2 regions of the Psychrobacillus sp. NPDC093180 genome follow, and region 2 is predicted to be linked to the other one. Evidence: a T-box and tRNA genes for the amino acid it is inferred to sense, from the RefSeq annotation. Region 2 holds a T-box; the other holds one or more tRNA genes.

Region 1 (8,299 bases), on a different contig from region 2:
ATACATCGCAAACCCAATTACCTTGTCATCTACTTCAATGCCTTTAACAATCCATCCATTTTCGTAAATCGATTGCACGATTGATAACGCATTGGAGGCTACAAATTTTTCTATTACGGTTGCTTTTCCGTTCTCGTTCGTCGTTAAAAGAACGGTTCTTAACCAATTATCTTTATTAATCTCTACAAGTTTCAATCCCAAATCCCCCATTCCTCTCATCCAGATTATTTTATCAGGAATGGCAAATCAAACATATAACTACACGAAAAAAAGCCCCCAAAAGGGCTTTTTATTCATGATTTACCATTTGCGACCTGCTCCACCACCTCCGGAGCTACCACCACCGAAGCCGCCGAAACCTCCGCCTGAACTTCTTCCTCCAGAGCCTCCGAACCCGCCAAAGCCTCCTCCGAAGCTTCCTGGCCCAAACATGCGTGTAGAGCGTCTACCACCGGAGCCAGGTCTTCCACCACCGCCTCCGCGACCACCAGACATAATGGTGATAATCATATAAATCACGAAGATAACGATAATAATTGTGGAAAACGAAAAGCCTCCACCGGAAGCTGCTGGATCTTTCGGATCTTCTAGCTCCCCGTCCCAACCGTATTCTGTTGCAACTTCATTGTATAAAACTTGGTATGTGGAAAGAACTGCATCATCAACAGCTCCCTCGTTTAGAAAGGGTTTCGTATAGTCATCTAAAATTCTTCCAATTTTTCCATCAGGTAAAGCTCCTTCGAGTCCCTGACCTACAGTAATATAAACATCTCGATTCCCTTTCTTTGTTGGATCTGTTTCAATTACAAGTAACACACCATTATTCTTTTCAGGATCTCCTATCCCAAACTCTCGGATAACATCCACGCTAAACTGATTGACATCTTGCCCATTTAAAGAGTTGATAATCATAACGACAATTTGTGAGCCTGTCGCCTTATCTAATTTCAACCCAAGCGCTTCTACTTCCTGCTTAGTCGTCTCTGATAAAAAGCCTTCATAATCCTGTACATAGGACTCTCCAGGTATCGGCTTAGGTATATCCGTTGCTGCTACAGCTACGATTGGAACGAAAAGAAATAAAAGTAGCGCAGCTAGGAGCAGACGCGCAACTTTTTTCATTATTCTCCATCTCCTTCAAAGTCCACTACTGGAGCATCCTGTGCAGCTGCATCTGCTTTAAAATATTCCTTTTCATCAAAGCCAAAAATAGAAGCTACAATACTTCCAGGCATACGTTTTACTTTCTTATTGTAATCCGATACTACAGCATTATAGTCTTGCCTTGCTACAGACAATCGATTTTCTGTTCCCGCAAGCTCATCCATTAATTGACGGAAGTTTGCATCCGCTTTTAACTCTGGATAATTTTCTACCACTACTAATAATCTGCTTAAAGCGCCAGATAATTGGTCATTGGCAGCTGCTTGATCTTCTGGAGTAGACGCACCTGCTAATTTCGAACGAGCATCTGCGATATTGCTGAGTACTTCTTTTTCATGAGAAGCAAAGCCTTTCACTGTATTCACTAGGTTTGGAATTAAATCCAAACGACGTTGCAGCTGATTTTCTACTTGTGCGTATGCTTTATTCACATCTTCTTCAGCATCTACAAAGCTGTTTTTACTTGAGAATAAAACCACTGCAATGATCGCTATAATCACGATAATGATGACAAGCGGTCCTAATAATTTTTTCATTCTATTCACCTCTAACTTAAGTTTAATATTCATTTACCTTTAAAAAGCTATTGCGAAACATACCTTAACTTGTTCATTTCTTTTGATTAATATAAAAAATTTAGGGTAAGGATGAATAGACCGATCAATAATCGGAGGTGATTCACATGAATAGTATTAACAATCCGAATGATTCCATGCCAAAAGATGTAATCGATACACTGGAAAAGATTCAAGGAAGGTTTCCGGGAGCACGTCGCGCACATGCGAAAGGGTTGTTTTTCGAGGCAACGTTTACACCTAATGGGAATGCCATAGCCTATACAACGGCTGCACATTTGCAAAAAGAAGCCGTATCCAACTGTCCGGTTTTCGAACAGTCCACCAAACCCGACAGCATCCGATTTTCTTTCACCTTTTAAAGGTATGTCTGTGCAATTTCATTTACCAGATGGAACTGCAAGTCATCTAATTAGCACCACCATACCTATTTTCATAACAAAAGATCCAAAAACCTTTATAGATATGTTGAAAATTTTAACGGCAACTAAAACCGGATTGGACAAAGTGGATTTAGGAATAGGTGTGCTGAATATTATAAAAAAGTACCCAGAGAGAAAAAATATCTTGCTTGCTCTGCAAGAACAATTTAAACAGCCACCCATAAGCTATGCGTTGCTCCACTATTACCCAATACACGCATTCTATTTTGTCAATCAAGATGGAAAACGCCAAGCGATAAAATATGAATGGCAGCCTGTACAAGAAAAAGAAGCTTGGCTGGAGAAACCAGCAGCAAAAATAACATCTCCCGATTATCTCGAGGAAGATCTTCACGAGAAATTTAAAAATGGACCAATCTCTTTTAACTTAGTCATTCGTTTAGGCACAGAGGATGATGCTACGGATGACCCAACAGTTGATTGGCCAGAAGACAGGCAACAAATAATAGTTGGTCAATTAACATTAAACAAAGCTCTGTTTCCGAATGAGCCCATTTTGTTTGATCCGACTATAGTGACAGAAGGAATCGAGCTCACTGCAGATCCTATTCTTCACTTTCGTCATGATGCCTATGCGGTCTCTTATGATCGCCGTAAGAAAAATGAATAGAAAAAAACACCTGAAGCATGGAAATCATACTTCAAGTGTTTCTGTATTGCATTTTATAAAATTGATAAAACGCCCCCGGAGGGAATCGAACCCCCATCTCAAGAACCGGAATCTTACGTCATATCCATTAAACTACGGAGGCAAGCGACTAATCTATTATACAAATGATTTATAAATATTTCAACTTAACTTTTTAATGCTTAATATTTGACCTTCCTTGACCTTAATGTGTATGATAAAGTTACAGCTGAGATATACTTTTCAGTAATCAAAATAGACAATACCACCTTTGAAGGAGGCAATCAGGATGAATTTAATTCCTACAGTAATCGAACAAACAAATCGTGGAGAACGTGCGTATGATATTTATTCACGATTATTAAAAGACCGAATTATTATGCTTGGAAGTGGCATTGATGACAATGTAGCTAACTCAATCGTTGCACAGCTTCTATTTCTAGAAGCAGAAGATCCAGATAAAGATATTTCTATCTACATTAACAGCCCAGGCGGTAGCATTACAGCTGGTATGGCAATCTACGATACAATGCAGTTCATCAAACCAGATGTACAAACAATTTGTATTGGTATGGCTGCTTCTATGGGAGCATTCCTTCTTACAGCTGGAACACCTGGAAAACGCTATGCGCTTCCAAATGCTGAAGTAATGATTCACCAACCACTTGGTGGAGCTCAAGGGCAAGCAACAGAAATCGAAATTGCTGCAAAACGTATTTTATTCTTACGCGATAAATTGAATAAAATTATTTCGGAGCGCACAGGTCAACCTATCGAAATAATTGCAAGAGACACAGATCGCGATAACTTCATGACTGCTGAACGTGCAAAAGAATATGGTTTAATCGACCACATCATCGAACGCAGCGAAATGAAAAAATCATAATGAAAATTGTACCCAAGGGAATTTTACTTTCCTTGGGTATTTTTTATTGGGTGAGACTTAAAGCCTCTTATGTGGAAAAGCATAATTTAAATACGCGCAACGTTGAAGTCCATTTGCGCAATGTTCCTCTTCGAACACGCAACGTTATTATCGCTACTCGCAACGTTATAGCACATACGCGCAACATTCCCCTTCAAATGCGCAACGTATTGGTAGCCAAGCCACAAAAAAAGCCATCCCCGAGTCCAACTTGACCGAATGGGACAGCCCTTTGTTTTTATTCTTCATTGGCGATAAATTTTGCTAATGTTTCTACCGCTTCATCCTCGTCTGAGCCTTCTGCGCTTAAGTTTACCGTTATTCCTTTGCTTATTGCTAAGCTCATGATTCCCATGATACTTTTAGCGTTTACTTTTTTCTCATCTTTTTCTAAGTATACATCTGCAATATAACGATTTGCCTCTTGTACAAATAACGCTGCTTGTCTTGCTTGTAATCCCGAGGGTAATTTCACTTCGACTTGTTTTTCTGTCATCAATATACGCTCCATTTCACTAAATTGTTTCGCCTCTACGAAGTGCATCTGCGATTTCATCTATTTTTCGTAATCGATGGTTAATACCGGATTTACTAACATTTCCAGTGGAAACCATTTCCCCTAATTCTTTTAATGTTACATCTTGATATTCAACACGTAAACGTGCAATTTCCCGAAGTTTGTCTGGTAATTGATCGAGACCGATCGAACTTTCTATATAACGGATATTCTCTACTTGGCGAATAGCTGCACTAATTGTCTTGTTTAGATTAGCCGTTTCACAGTTAACTAAACGATTTACGCTATTTCGCATATCTCTGATAATGCGGACATCCTCAAATTTCAATAAGGCACTGTGGGCTCCTGCGATGCTTAAGAAATCAGAAATTTTTTCTGCTTCCTTTAAATATGCAACGAAGCCTTTTTTCCGTTCAATCGTTTTCGCATTCAACTCAAATCCATTCATCAAATCTACTAGTGCGTCACTATGCGTTTTGTATAACGAATAAATTTCTAAATGATATGAAGACGTTTCCGGATTATTAACAGAACCTCCAGCTAAAAACGCACCTCTTAAATAAGCGCGCTTACAGCAATTCTTTTTCACTAACTCTTTTGAAATAGAATATTCAAATTGAAAATGGTCCTTCAATATTTGTAAATCCTCTAATAACTCTTTCGCTCCATCTCGGATACGACAAATATACACATTATTTTTTTTCAATCTCATTTTTTTTCGAACAAGCAACTCTACTTGATATGGATATAACGATTTTATCAGTGTGTATAACCTTCTAGCAATTGCTGCATTTTCAGTTTGTACATCTAAACTAAGCGATTTATTGCTAAATGAAAGCGATCCGTTCATTCGAATAAGTGCGGATAGTTCAGCTTTTGCACAACATGGTTTGGACTCTTCCTGCGTCATTTCTTTTTTTGTTTCAGAAGCAAACGACATAATCCGTTTCCCCCTTTCTTGCTAATGATTACTTTCACTTGTTGAGAATTCAACTATAATCATTTACGCATATTCTACTAGCCATTTCGCTACTTTCATCGCATCATGACGCACTGCGCCACTATGGACGATGGAAATGTCTTTTTTCACAACTTCTAAGTTTAATGTTTCTAGTTGCTCTATATCTATTTTGACAGGTGATGCTTTTTCCTGCTTGTATAAATATTGTACATTTTCAGGGATCTCTTCATTACTTATTAAAACCACATCTAAGAAATTCTCACCAACATGATCTATTAAAGCATGAACATGATCAAATGCAGTATAGTCACTCGTTTCCCCGGCCTGTGTCATTAAATTACAAATATAAACCTTCTTCGCTTTTGAACAGATAATTGCCTCTTTTATACCTTCCACCAATAAATTCGGTAAAATACTAGTATATAGACTTCCAGGTCCAATTGCGATAATATCGGCTTCCCGTATTGTATTAATTGTTTCTGGTAACGGTTTCACATCAGATGGCGAAATAAAGACCTTCTCTATTCTCTTTCCATATGATGGAATTTTAGATTCTCCACTTACAATTTTTTGATCTTCAAATTGTGCATGAAGAGTCACTATTTGATTGGCTGCAGGAAGAACCTTCCCGTGAACCTTTAATACACGGCTCATCTCACTAATGGCATTAGCAAAATCACCTGTAATAGAAGTTAACGCTGCTAGCATTAAGTTACCTAAAGAATGGCCTTTCAGCTCTTCTGATTTAGAAAAACGATACTGGAACATTTCTTCCACTAAAGGTTCTACATCCGATAGTGCTGCCAATACATTTCGAACATCTCCAGGTGGTGGAATATCATAATCATCCCGTAATCGACCAGAACTTCCACCATCATCTGCTACAGTGACAATTGCTGTAATGTCGAGTGGGAATTTCTTTAAACCACGAAGCAATGTAGATAGTCCCGTACCACCACCAATAATAACTATTTTCTTACGGTGTTTTGTACGCTCCATTCCTTCATTCCTTTCTTATCGTTACATCTCTATGTGTAATAACCGTTTTATCATCTGCTTTTAATAGTTTACCAAAGTATTCAGCTAAAGTAACGGAACGATGTTGACCACCTGTACAACCAAAAGCGATAATTAGCTGCGTTTTACCTTCTCGTTTATACTGCGGAATCATAAATAAAAACAAATCCGTTAACTTCTCGATTAATGTCTTTGTATCTGCCCATTTTAATACATAGCTAGATACCTCTTCATCCAGCCCTGATTTCGGTTTTAGTTCTTCTATATAGAACGGATTGGGAAGAAATCGAACATCAAACACTAAATCGGCATCGATCGGGATACCATGTTTAAATCCAAATGACATTATATTCACAGTAAATACTTTACTACCTTTTGACGAAAATTCATCTTGTATTTTTTCCCTTAACTGGCGGGGTTTCATCGTAGATGTATTATAAATAAATTGAGCTCTTCCTCTTAACTCAGAAAGTAACTCTCTTTCTTTTTTTATACCATCTAGCGGTAGCCCGGAATCTGCTAGTGGATGAGAGCGTCTAGTCTCTTTATATCTTCTAACTAATACTTCATCTTTTGCATCTAAGAATAATACTTTTGGAGTTATCGTTGTAGCTTCTTGCAGCTGATTGACCGATTCCACTAAAGAATGGAACATTTCTCCCCCTCGTAAATCCATTACTGCTGCGATATTTCGAGGCTGTTTATTGGAATCGATCATTAGCTTAATGAATGTACTTAAAAGCTCTGGTGGCAAATTATCAATACAATAATACCCAAGATCTTCAAAACTCTGAATGGCAACTGTCTTACCTGCTCCAGACATTCCTGTAATAATGACCACTTCAGTTTCTGGCTTTTGCGTACTATCCATTGTATATTTCTCCCTCCGATGATTGCTGAATCGTTTCTGTTATCAATGAAAAATCAGGTGTGTAAACGAATGTTCCATATTGCATACCTTTTTCTTGCACAGCAAATAACAAATTTGTTCGATCGCCTTCAGCCATTGGAAGCGTGTGTAAAGCTTCTACTGGATGCCATTCTAAAAGACCTTCTCTTGTTTCATGAAATGGTGTACCTTCCAAATCCTTCGCAACAAATGTGAATAACATCCACTCATCTATTTGTTTGCCATCCTCTTCGATCACCATCGTGTATATCCCTTTTAAATGCGGTTTAATAGGTTTAGCATTCGTTTCCTCGGTAAACTCTCGAATTGCAGAAACGAGGATGGATTCTCCTGATTCCATCTTCCCGCCCGGAGCAACGTACCAGTTTCTCCTAGGCTTTTTTAATAAAAGAACTTTGCCATCTTTGCATATTAGTAAATTTGCGATTCTTTGCACGAATTGTCACTCCACATCTATCATGTGTTAATAATTTTATTATACATTAATTTTCACAAAAAGAGGCTGCTTCACGATTAAAATCGCGAAACAGCCTGTTCAACTATTTCTTATATAAAAAGGGGGGTCAATTTATATTTCTAACTATACGCTATAATTGTTTCAAGCAGGTTACAAATCGATTAAGAAATAATTAAATCAAGCGTTCGTCGCTGTCTTTTCTTTTACATTTTCAATATAATGTTGTGCCGCTTGTGCCGCGATACTTCCATCCCCAGTAGCCGTAACAATTTGACGTAGCATTTTATCACGCACATCTCCTGCACCAAAAATTCCAGGTACAGCTGTTTCCATTCTTTCGTTCGTTACGATATATCCGTTTTCGTTTAAAATTCCTAAATTCGAAAATGGTTTTGTTAATGGAAGCATTCCAACATATACAAAAACTCCATCTGTTTGGAATTCTCTTTCAGAGCCATCTACAGTTGAAACTAATGTTACGCTTCCTACTTTACCTTCTTTACCGTGAATTTCTTTTAACGTTGTATTCCAGATAAAGTCGATTTTTTCGTTTGCAAATGCTCGGTCTTGTAAAATTTTCTGTGCACGTAACTGATCACGACGGTGAACAATCGTTACTTTATCCGCAAATTTAGTTAAAAATGCACCTTCCTCAACAGCGGAATCTCCTCCACCTACTACTACGAGGTTTTTCCCTTTAAA
Region 2 (8,299 bases):
TATAATAAAGAAAACAATCTTGGTGCAGAGATTATTTATACTTCTAGTACATCTGACATCGTTAATCAACTTCGCACTGGACGTGTAGATGCAACCATTTCAACACCATTTGCGGCAGACTTTTTAAATGAACAATCAGACGCACAACAAAAAGTTGTAGGGGATACTTTACTCAATTCAAATGTTTACTTTTTACTACAAAAAGGAAACACAACACTTCAAAAACGTATTGATGAAGCATTAACAGAATTGAAAGAGGATGGAACAGTAAGTGCATTAAGTAATGAATGGCTTGGAGCGGATTATTCGGTAGAATTCTAAATCCTTCTCCGGTAGAGGGAAGGGAGAGGAATGTATGGGAAAAGTATTTGATCCTTCTTTGATTTTGGAGTTTATTCCAACGTTAGTTAAATATCTTGGTGTAACATTAGAAATTTTAGTAGCATCTATTTTCTTAGGAACAATTATTGGTATAGCAGCAGCAATACCAAAGTTGTTCCATATTCCAATATTAAAACAAATAGTAACGATTTATATATCGTTTATAAGAGGAACACCGATTATCATTCAATTATTTTTAGTTTTTTATGGGCTACCTGCTGTCTTATCGATTATAAATATTGATATTTCTAGAATGGACGCACTATACTTTGTGATCATCACCTACTCATTAAGCAATGGTGCTATATTTGCAGAGATTTTCCGAGGAGCGATTTCTGCAGTAGAGTTTGGGCAAACGGAAGCGGCTTATTCGATTGGAATGACCCCTTTTCAAAACTTTACACGTATTGTATTCCCGCAGGCCATTCGAGTTGCTTTTCCGAATATCGCTAATACAGTCATCGGTTCATTGAAAGATACTTCATTAGCTTTTACGATTGGTGTGATGGATATGATGGGAAGAGGGGAAACAATCATCGCTGCAACTGCCCATGCTTTAGAAGTATATATAGCACTATCTGTCGTGTATTATGTGGTTGTATTAATACTAGAAAAAGGATTTAAAGTATTTGAAAAGTATGCAAATCGATATCAGGGAACAGATACTTCAGTTGCCTAATAAATCGTTTACGCCTCGGCATAAAAGCGTCCAAATTATGAATTGCACATACGCAATTAACTCCTTTCAAAATTTGCGACATCCGCCGGAGGCATAACTTGAATCATCAGAGAGTTTGGGACTCCCTTGATTTACATGCATCTTAGCATTCAATCCACTATTTGTAGAAGTGAAGGACTTCTGATGAATAAAGTTTAGGGAGGTATGCATCTGTGGTAATTGATATTCCGTTTATTTGGGTGGCATTTAAAGAAATTGCGAAAGCTATTCCACTAACATTAATGCTAGCCATTATTCCGGTCGTAATAGGTTTTTTTATAGGTTTGGTAGTTACATTAATACGGGAGTACAAAGTGAAAGGGCTATATTCGATTGCTAATGGATATGTATCTTTTTTCCGAGGAACACCAGCGATTATGCATATTATGCTTATATACTTTGGTATTCCAATGGTGCTAGATAGTATTATTAACTCTTTAAACCTACCATTTGAAACAAACAAAATTCCAATTTACTTGTACGTAATATTTGCACTATCTCTTACGGCAGGGGCGTATTTATCGGAAATTATTCGCTCGGGTATTTCCAGTGTTGCAAAAGGTCAAATGGAAGCAGCTTACTCCATTGGTATGAGTACTCCTCAAGCTATGGGGCGTATTTTACTACCACAGGCTTTAGCTAAGTCGATTCCAAACTTTACTAATCTCTCGGTAGGGTTTTTACATACTACTTCCATTGCCTTCCTTGTTTCTCAAAAGGAGTTAACCGGAATGGCTAATATCGTTGCATCGTCTAATTTAAAGTTTTTAGAATCATTTATAGCTGCTGGATTAATCTATTGGGGAATCTCAATCATTATGGAAGGTATTTATTATTTAATTGAAAAGAGAGTACAGCAATATAGTAAGGGTGGGGTAGCTTAACCCAAGATTGCAAACAAACAGATGGAGGTTTTGCTATGACAAGTGTGATAACGATTGATGTAGTGCAGGAAACAGAAAAAGAAGCAGTTGGCCGTTTACTAGTAGAAAGCTATTCACAATACAAGGATTCATATGCAAACATACAAGATTGGCTAAATTATGCGTATGATTTGACTTCTTCTGTAAATAATCCGAAAGTAGAAAAAATTTTAGTTGCTAAAGATGGGGAAGAAATTTTGGGGACACTACAGTTATTTACTAACTCGGAAACGGCTTATAACAAACCTGATTTAGAAATAGACTCGCCTATCATTCGTATGCTAGCTGTTAGCCCGGCGGCAAGAGGGAAGGGTATTGCACAAGCATTGATGAAAGAGAGCATCAAATATGCACGCGGAATTGGTGCTAATCATATCTATTTACATACAAGCGATAAAATGTCTAAAGCAATCCGTTTATATGAATATCTCGGTTTTAAACGAGACAGATCGAAAGAGTTTAATAAATTGAATTTTGTAGTGAAATGCTATCGATTGGACATTTAGTTTTTAGAGTCTCATTTTAGGAGGAATTGTATGGCAAGTGTAATTACGATTGATACATTGAAGGAAGCCGACAAAGAGGCAGTAGTGGAATTGCTAGTAGAAAGTTATGGACAATATGAAAGTGATTTTAGTACAGCTGTTTGGCACGCGTATTTGGAAAGTATTAAACGTTCACTAGATAATCCTTCTATAGATCGAGTATTGGTCGCAAAAAATGAAGAGGAGTTCTTAGGGACATTACAATTATTCACAAACTCAGAAGCAGCTTATCAAAGGCCGGAGCTGGGCATAGTAGATCCAATTGTAAGGTTGCTTGCGGTTAGTCCAAAAGCAAGAGGGAAAGGAATTGCGAAGGCTTTGTTAAAGGGAAGTGCCAGCTATGCGAAGGAAAAAGGGGCTAGCTTTTTATATTTACATTCAGGTGAGAACATGACTCAAGCGATTCGATTGTATGAACATCTTGGATTTAAGCGAGACGAAACCAAAGAATTTCAAAACGCGGATGTGCATGTGAAATGCTTCCGACTAGAATTATGAGGAAAGAAAGGGGCGTATTCCAAATGACCAAAAGTTTTTATTCTGCTGTTCAAAGTAGACGCTCAATATATGGTATTAATGATGAAAAAATAATTTCAGATGAAAGAATCCAAGATATTATAAGTTTAGTAGTAAAGCACACACCTACTGCATTCAATTCCCAAACAGGAAGGGTTGTTGTGCTATTGGGTGATCAGCATATAAAGTTTTGGAAACTAGCATTTGAATCAGTAAAGGAAGGGCTTGCTGAGGAAAAGATTGCTTCTACACAAAGTCGATTCGAAGGTTTTGCTAGCGGCTATGGTACAGTGCTGTTCTTTGAGGATTATTCCGTTGTCGAATCATTCCAAAAGAAGTTTGCAAGTGTAGGGGATCACTTTCCTGTTTGGTCTCACCAAGCATCTGGCATGCTACAGTATCTAGTTTGGACGGCACTTGAACAAGAAGGATTTGGAGCGAGCTTGCAACACATCTATCCAACACTATCAAAAGAAGTGAAAGAATCTTGGGGGATACAAGAAAAATGGGAACTTATTGCCGAGCTACCATTTGGCAATCCTATTTCATCCCCGAAAGAAAAACTAATAGAACCGGTGGAACATCGTGTTGTGATTATAAAGTAAACAAGAATGGGAGTGTATTTAATGGTAAGTGTAAATGTAAATGTAGGATCTGCACAAGATGAATTCAAAAAAGCTTTAGGAAATTATCCGACTGGCGTAACAGTAGTGACCACTTTTGATCAGGCAAATAATCCAGTAGGGTTAACGGTCAATTCATTCGCTTCTGTTTCTCTAGATCCTTTACTTATATTATGGTCCATTGATAAAAAGTCGGGCTCCTATCCTGTATTTATAGAAGCGGAAAAATTTACGGTAAATATTTTGGCTGACGATCAAGCGGATATTTGTAGTTTATTTGCTTCAAAGGTAGAAAATCGTTTTAGTCAATGCGAGTGGGAGGAATCGGCTAGACACTTGCCTGTGTTGTCTGGATCACTTGCCCAATTGGAATGCAAAACTGCGCAGCAAATTGATGCCGGAGACCACATCATTTTTATTGGGGAAGTTATCCATATTCATAATGAAGATAAAAAACCGTTACTTTATCATAAAAGAAACTTTGGAGCAATTCCTGACAACTTTTATAAAAATAAATAATGATGATTTCTATTGAAAACATCTTGCCGAATGAAAGAAAGGGCAAGATGTTTTTTGTTTGAATTATTCTATAATATTACTTAGTAGAAAGCTTTTTAATCGTCAATGCTGCGTTGACGTTATTTTGGGTGCCTCCCGCGTTTCCCGGTAAGTCGAGATGGCTAGGAGTAGATGTATGATTTCTAAGGGTTAGCTCCGTGTTATCCTCTAATTGGAGGATTTGGATACCTATATTGGGGGCATTTCCGTCCTCTGTACCAAAGGTCGTATTGGTTGCTTCGATTCCGTTAGCAAATAACGTTAACTGATTCGATTGTTTGCCAGTAACGTGGTAGATAATTTCGTATATACCACCATACTTAATTTTAATTTTAGACTCTCCAGCATTATGTGAAATCCCTTGTGTTAAAAGGCCATTTGAATCGAAGGAAATATCCTCTTCCTGATGAATACGTTGTTCACCAATGTTATAAATGTAAGCAAATTCAGCAATTCCACCTGGTGGTCCTTGAACACCTGTTTTCCCTATAGGACCTTCCAATCCCATAAATCCACGTGGCCCTCTTTCACCTCGTTCACCAGAAGGTCCTTGGATTCCTCGAGGACCTTCTGGACCCATTGGACCTCTTCTGCCTCTATTAGTATGAACTTTACCACATTTACTACATGGCTGATTATTATCCAATTAATTTCACCTCCCCTATTGATTAACTTATTCAAAAAAGAATAGGGGAATTGGACTTTCGACAGTAGTTTTTGGGTATATTACATTTCCGCAGGGGCTTTTATACCAAGTAGTCTTAATGATTCTTCTAATACAATTACAACAGATTGAACGAGCCCGATGCGATACGATAAATGCTTGGTATCGGTCATGATTTGCACATTACCATAAAAAGAATTAAAGGATTGTGCCAAATGCACTGCATACTTTGCCAGTAAGGATGGATCGTATTCATCTGTAGCTCGTAAAATAACCGATGGGAACTGCTGGAGGGACTTAATGACTTCCCACTCGTAATCATTTACATCCGTTATTTCAAAAGTGTTTGGAGCAGATGCTTTTCTTAAAATGGAACACGCTCTTGCATAGGTGTATTGAACATAAGGTCCAGTTTCACCTTCTGTTTGTAGCATTTTCTTTAAATCAAATTCGATATCATGCTTTCGGTGTTGTTTTAAATCACTGAAAATGACGGCACCGACGCCTACTGCTTTTGCCACTTCTTTTTTATTGATTAATGAAGGTTTTTTTTCTTCGATTGTTTTTTCAGCCAAGAGAATGGCTTCACTCAACACTTCTTCTAATAGAATAATTTTTCCTTTGCGCGTCGATAATTTTTTTCCGTCCTTTAGGATTAGACCAAAAGGGATATGTTGAATAGCATCTGACCATGGATAGCCCATTTTGTTTAATACAATTTTTAGTTGTGCGAAGTGTAAGCTTTGTTCATTTCCTACTACGTACAATGACTTGAAGAAGTTATAAGTATGCTTCCGGTGAATAGCAGCAGTAATATCCCTTGTCGCATATAAAGTAGCGCCATCGGATTTCTTGATAAGGCATGGGGGTAAATGTTCTCCAACATCTACTACTAGTGCACCATCTGATTCCACTAACAGATTCTTTTCGTGTAGCTCTTCAACAATAGGTTCCATTTTATCATTGTAATAAGCTTCCCCTTGGAAAGAATCAAAGGATACGCCAAGTAAGTCATATATTTTTTGAAATTCTTTCAATGATTCGGTACGAAACCAATCCCAAAGTGCTAATGCTTCTGTATCACCATCTTCTAACGATTTAAATGCTGCTCTTCCTTTGTCATTTAAGGAGTCATCTATTTTAGCTTTTTCATGAAAGCGAACATAAAGAGCCAATAGCGTTTTGATCGGAGCTTCTTGTACTTTCTTTTCACTTCCCCATAATCGATAAGCTACTAAAAGCTTCCCAAATTGGGTACCCCAATCGCCAAGATGATTGATTTTAACAGGTTGATAGCCACTTTTTTCATGTAATAACGCAATGGAATTTCCAATAACCGTAGATCTTAAATGCCCCATAGAAAATGGTTTTGCAATATTAGGGGAGGACATATCAATTGAGACAATTCCTCCAGCACCTATATGGGAAGTTCCATATTGTTTTCCTTGATTGAGAATGTTGGTTAATATCGAATGACCAAATGTCGCTCTTTTCATGAATATATTTACATACCCATTTACTGCTTCGATTTTTTCGATGCTTTCATCCTGAATATTCGCTGCAAGCTCCTGCGCAATCAGGATAGGAGATTGTCTAAGCTTTTTAGCAAAAGGAAAACAAGGCAATGCATAGTCCCCTAAATGAGCATATACAGGGATTTCAATCATACTGTCATCAATTGTTTCTGTTGTAAAACGCTGAAGAATGCTTACTATTTCTTTTTTCAATTGAATTCCTCCTAAACTAAAAAAAGCCTTCATCTCATCATAATAATGAGACGAAAGCTTAACTTCCGCGGTACCACTCAATTTGCCTATTTTGGCCACTTTCTCTATAACGGTGAGTCTCCGGCTTTTCTAAAAAGCATCTCCAAAGTGCGGTTCACAACTCTTCTTAACTAGGCTTTCACCATCCCTAGCTCGCTACTTAATCGGAAATTGTTACTCTCTTTTTCTCAGATATTGTATTTAAAATTACCAAAGGAAAGAAGAAAAGTCAAATTGTTTTGAAAAAAGGCATTAGGGTATAGATTCACTTAGAAGGGAAAAGCTAACAATGATAAAAATGAAAAGAGGGTACTTATGGATTCTAATATTTCATATGGGGATGATTATAAATTTATTCCAGCAACATCGATTGCAAGCGGAATAGGGATAGAAGTTCTGCCGGATATCTATTGTCATACAGTACAAATCGTCAATATTTGTTTAGTCGGAAAGCCTGATTCTAATGAGTTTGTGCTGGTAGATGCAGGTATGCCACACTCTGCAAATGATATTATTTCTGCAGTTGAGAAACGTTTTGGAACAGGTAGTAAACCAAGTGCTATCATTTTAACTCACGGACATTTTGATCATGTAGGTGGCATCATTGAGTTAGTGAACAAGTGGGAAGTTCCAGTTTATGCACATTCATTAGAGTTGCCTTTCTTAACGGGAAAAGAAAGTTATCCTAAGCCAGACCCTACTGTAGAAGGTGGTATGGTAGCTAAAATGTCCCCTATGTTTCCTATTGATCCAATAAATTTAGGCAATAACATAAAAGAGTTGCCTTCGGATGGAACCGTACCATATATGCCTGATTTTAGATGGATTCATACCCCTGGTCATTCCCCAGGACATGTCTCTTTTTATAGAGAAAAAGATGGACTATTAATAGCTGGTGATGCGTTTGTCACGGTGAAACAAGAATACTTATATAAAGTGCTAACACAGGAGCAGGAAATTAGTGGTCCACCGAGATACCTTACTACCGATTGGGTAGCAGCTAGAGAGTCGGTGGAAAAATTAGCAGAATTAAATCCAAAAAACGCGGTTACTGGTCATGGATTACCGATGTCAGGTGATTTGTTAACGAGTAACCTACGACTATTGGTAACAGATTTTGAAAAAATCGCTATGCCTGATTACGGAAAATATGTAGATGGACACAATCAGTAAAAAATAATCATAAAAACGTTTAGAGGGTGTGAGTAAATCACACCAGCTAAACGTTTTTATGTATGTGGATATGAAAATACAGTCAAGGAAAACAGAATATTATGATTATTTATTTATGTATTGAATATTCTATCGGTTTAGTGCATTATATTCTTATCGGTTTTGTAGGGATTAAATTATCTGAATAAAAATTCAGAGTAAATAAAGCTACCAACGATAAAACATATTGCAAGGAGGATAATCATGCAATCTATTAAGAGAAATAAATGGATGATGGCAATTGTAGGAATACTATTAATAATAGGATTAGCGGCATGCTCTAATAATGAGGCTAATACAAGTAAAACGGGTAATGAAGAAGAGGATGCAGGAGAACCAGTAGTAAGTGAAACGCTAAAAGTTGCGTATGCATCAGATCCGGATACACTCGAT

What was found. A T-box is a leader RNA that pairs with one kind of tRNA and senses whether it is charged. The one in region 2 lies ahead of argS (arginine--tRNA ligase), so its partner is inferred to be a tRNA-Arg.
Region 1: it encodes a tRNA-Arg, which carries the amino acid that the T-box ahead of argS (arginine--tRNA ligase) is inferred to sense. The anticodon was not compared.

The regions. Positions count from the first base shown of each region.
Region 1 is NZ_JBIVOJ010000006.1:194,317-202,615, forward strand. Features, by position in the region: gene ACIP9W_RS10980 (GNAT family N-acetyltransferase) at 1-195, opposite strand, end outside; gene ACIP9W_RS10985 (TPM domain-containing protein) at 301-1,122, opposite strand; gene ACIP9W_RS10990 (LemA family protein) at 1,122-1,700, opposite strand; gene ACIP9W_RS10995 (hypothetical protein) at 1,847-2,101, shown strand; gene ACIP9W_RS11000 (catalase) at 2,016-2,792, shown strand; tRNA gene ACIP9W_RS11005 (tRNA-Arg) at 2,863-2,934, opposite strand; gene clpP (ATP-dependent Clp endopeptidase proteolytic subunit ClpP) at 3,100-3,696, shown strand; gene ACIP9W_RS11015 (HPr family phosphocarrier protein) at 3,974-4,231, opposite strand; gene whiA (DNA-binding protein WhiA) at 4,251-5,192, opposite strand; gene ACIP9W_RS11025 (gluconeogenesis factor YvcK family protein) at 5,256-6,212, opposite strand; gene rapZ (RNase adapter RapZ) at 6,217-7,101, opposite strand; gene ACIP9W_RS11035 (NUDIX domain-containing protein) at 7,094-7,576, opposite strand; gene trxB (thioredoxin-disulfide reductase) at 7,775-8,299, opposite strand, start outside.
Region 2 is NZ_JBIVOJ010000003.1:39,094-47,392, forward strand. Features, by position in the region: gene ACIP9W_RS05665 (transporter substrate-binding domain-containing protein) at 1-321, shown strand, start outside; gene ACIP9W_RS05670 (amino acid ABC transporter permease) at 356-1,060, shown strand; gene ACIP9W_RS05675 (amino acid ABC transporter permease) at 1,273-1,983, shown strand; gene ACIP9W_RS05680 (GNAT family N-acetyltransferase) at 2,019-2,528, shown strand; gene ACIP9W_RS05685 (GNAT family N-acetyltransferase) at 2,559-3,065, shown strand; gene ACIP9W_RS05690 (nitroreductase family protein) at 3,089-3,688, shown strand; gene ACIP9W_RS05695 (flavin reductase family protein) at 3,710-4,225, shown strand; gene ACIP9W_RS05700 (collagen-like triple helix repeat-containing protein) at 4,302-4,910, opposite strand; gene argS (arginine--tRNA ligase) at 4,991-6,688, opposite strand; T-box leader at 6,699-6,893, opposite strand; gene ACIP9W_RS05710 (MBL fold metallo-hydrolase) at 7,010-7,867, shown strand; gene ACIP9W_RS05715 (ABC transporter substrate-binding protein) at 8,111-8,299, shown strand, end outside.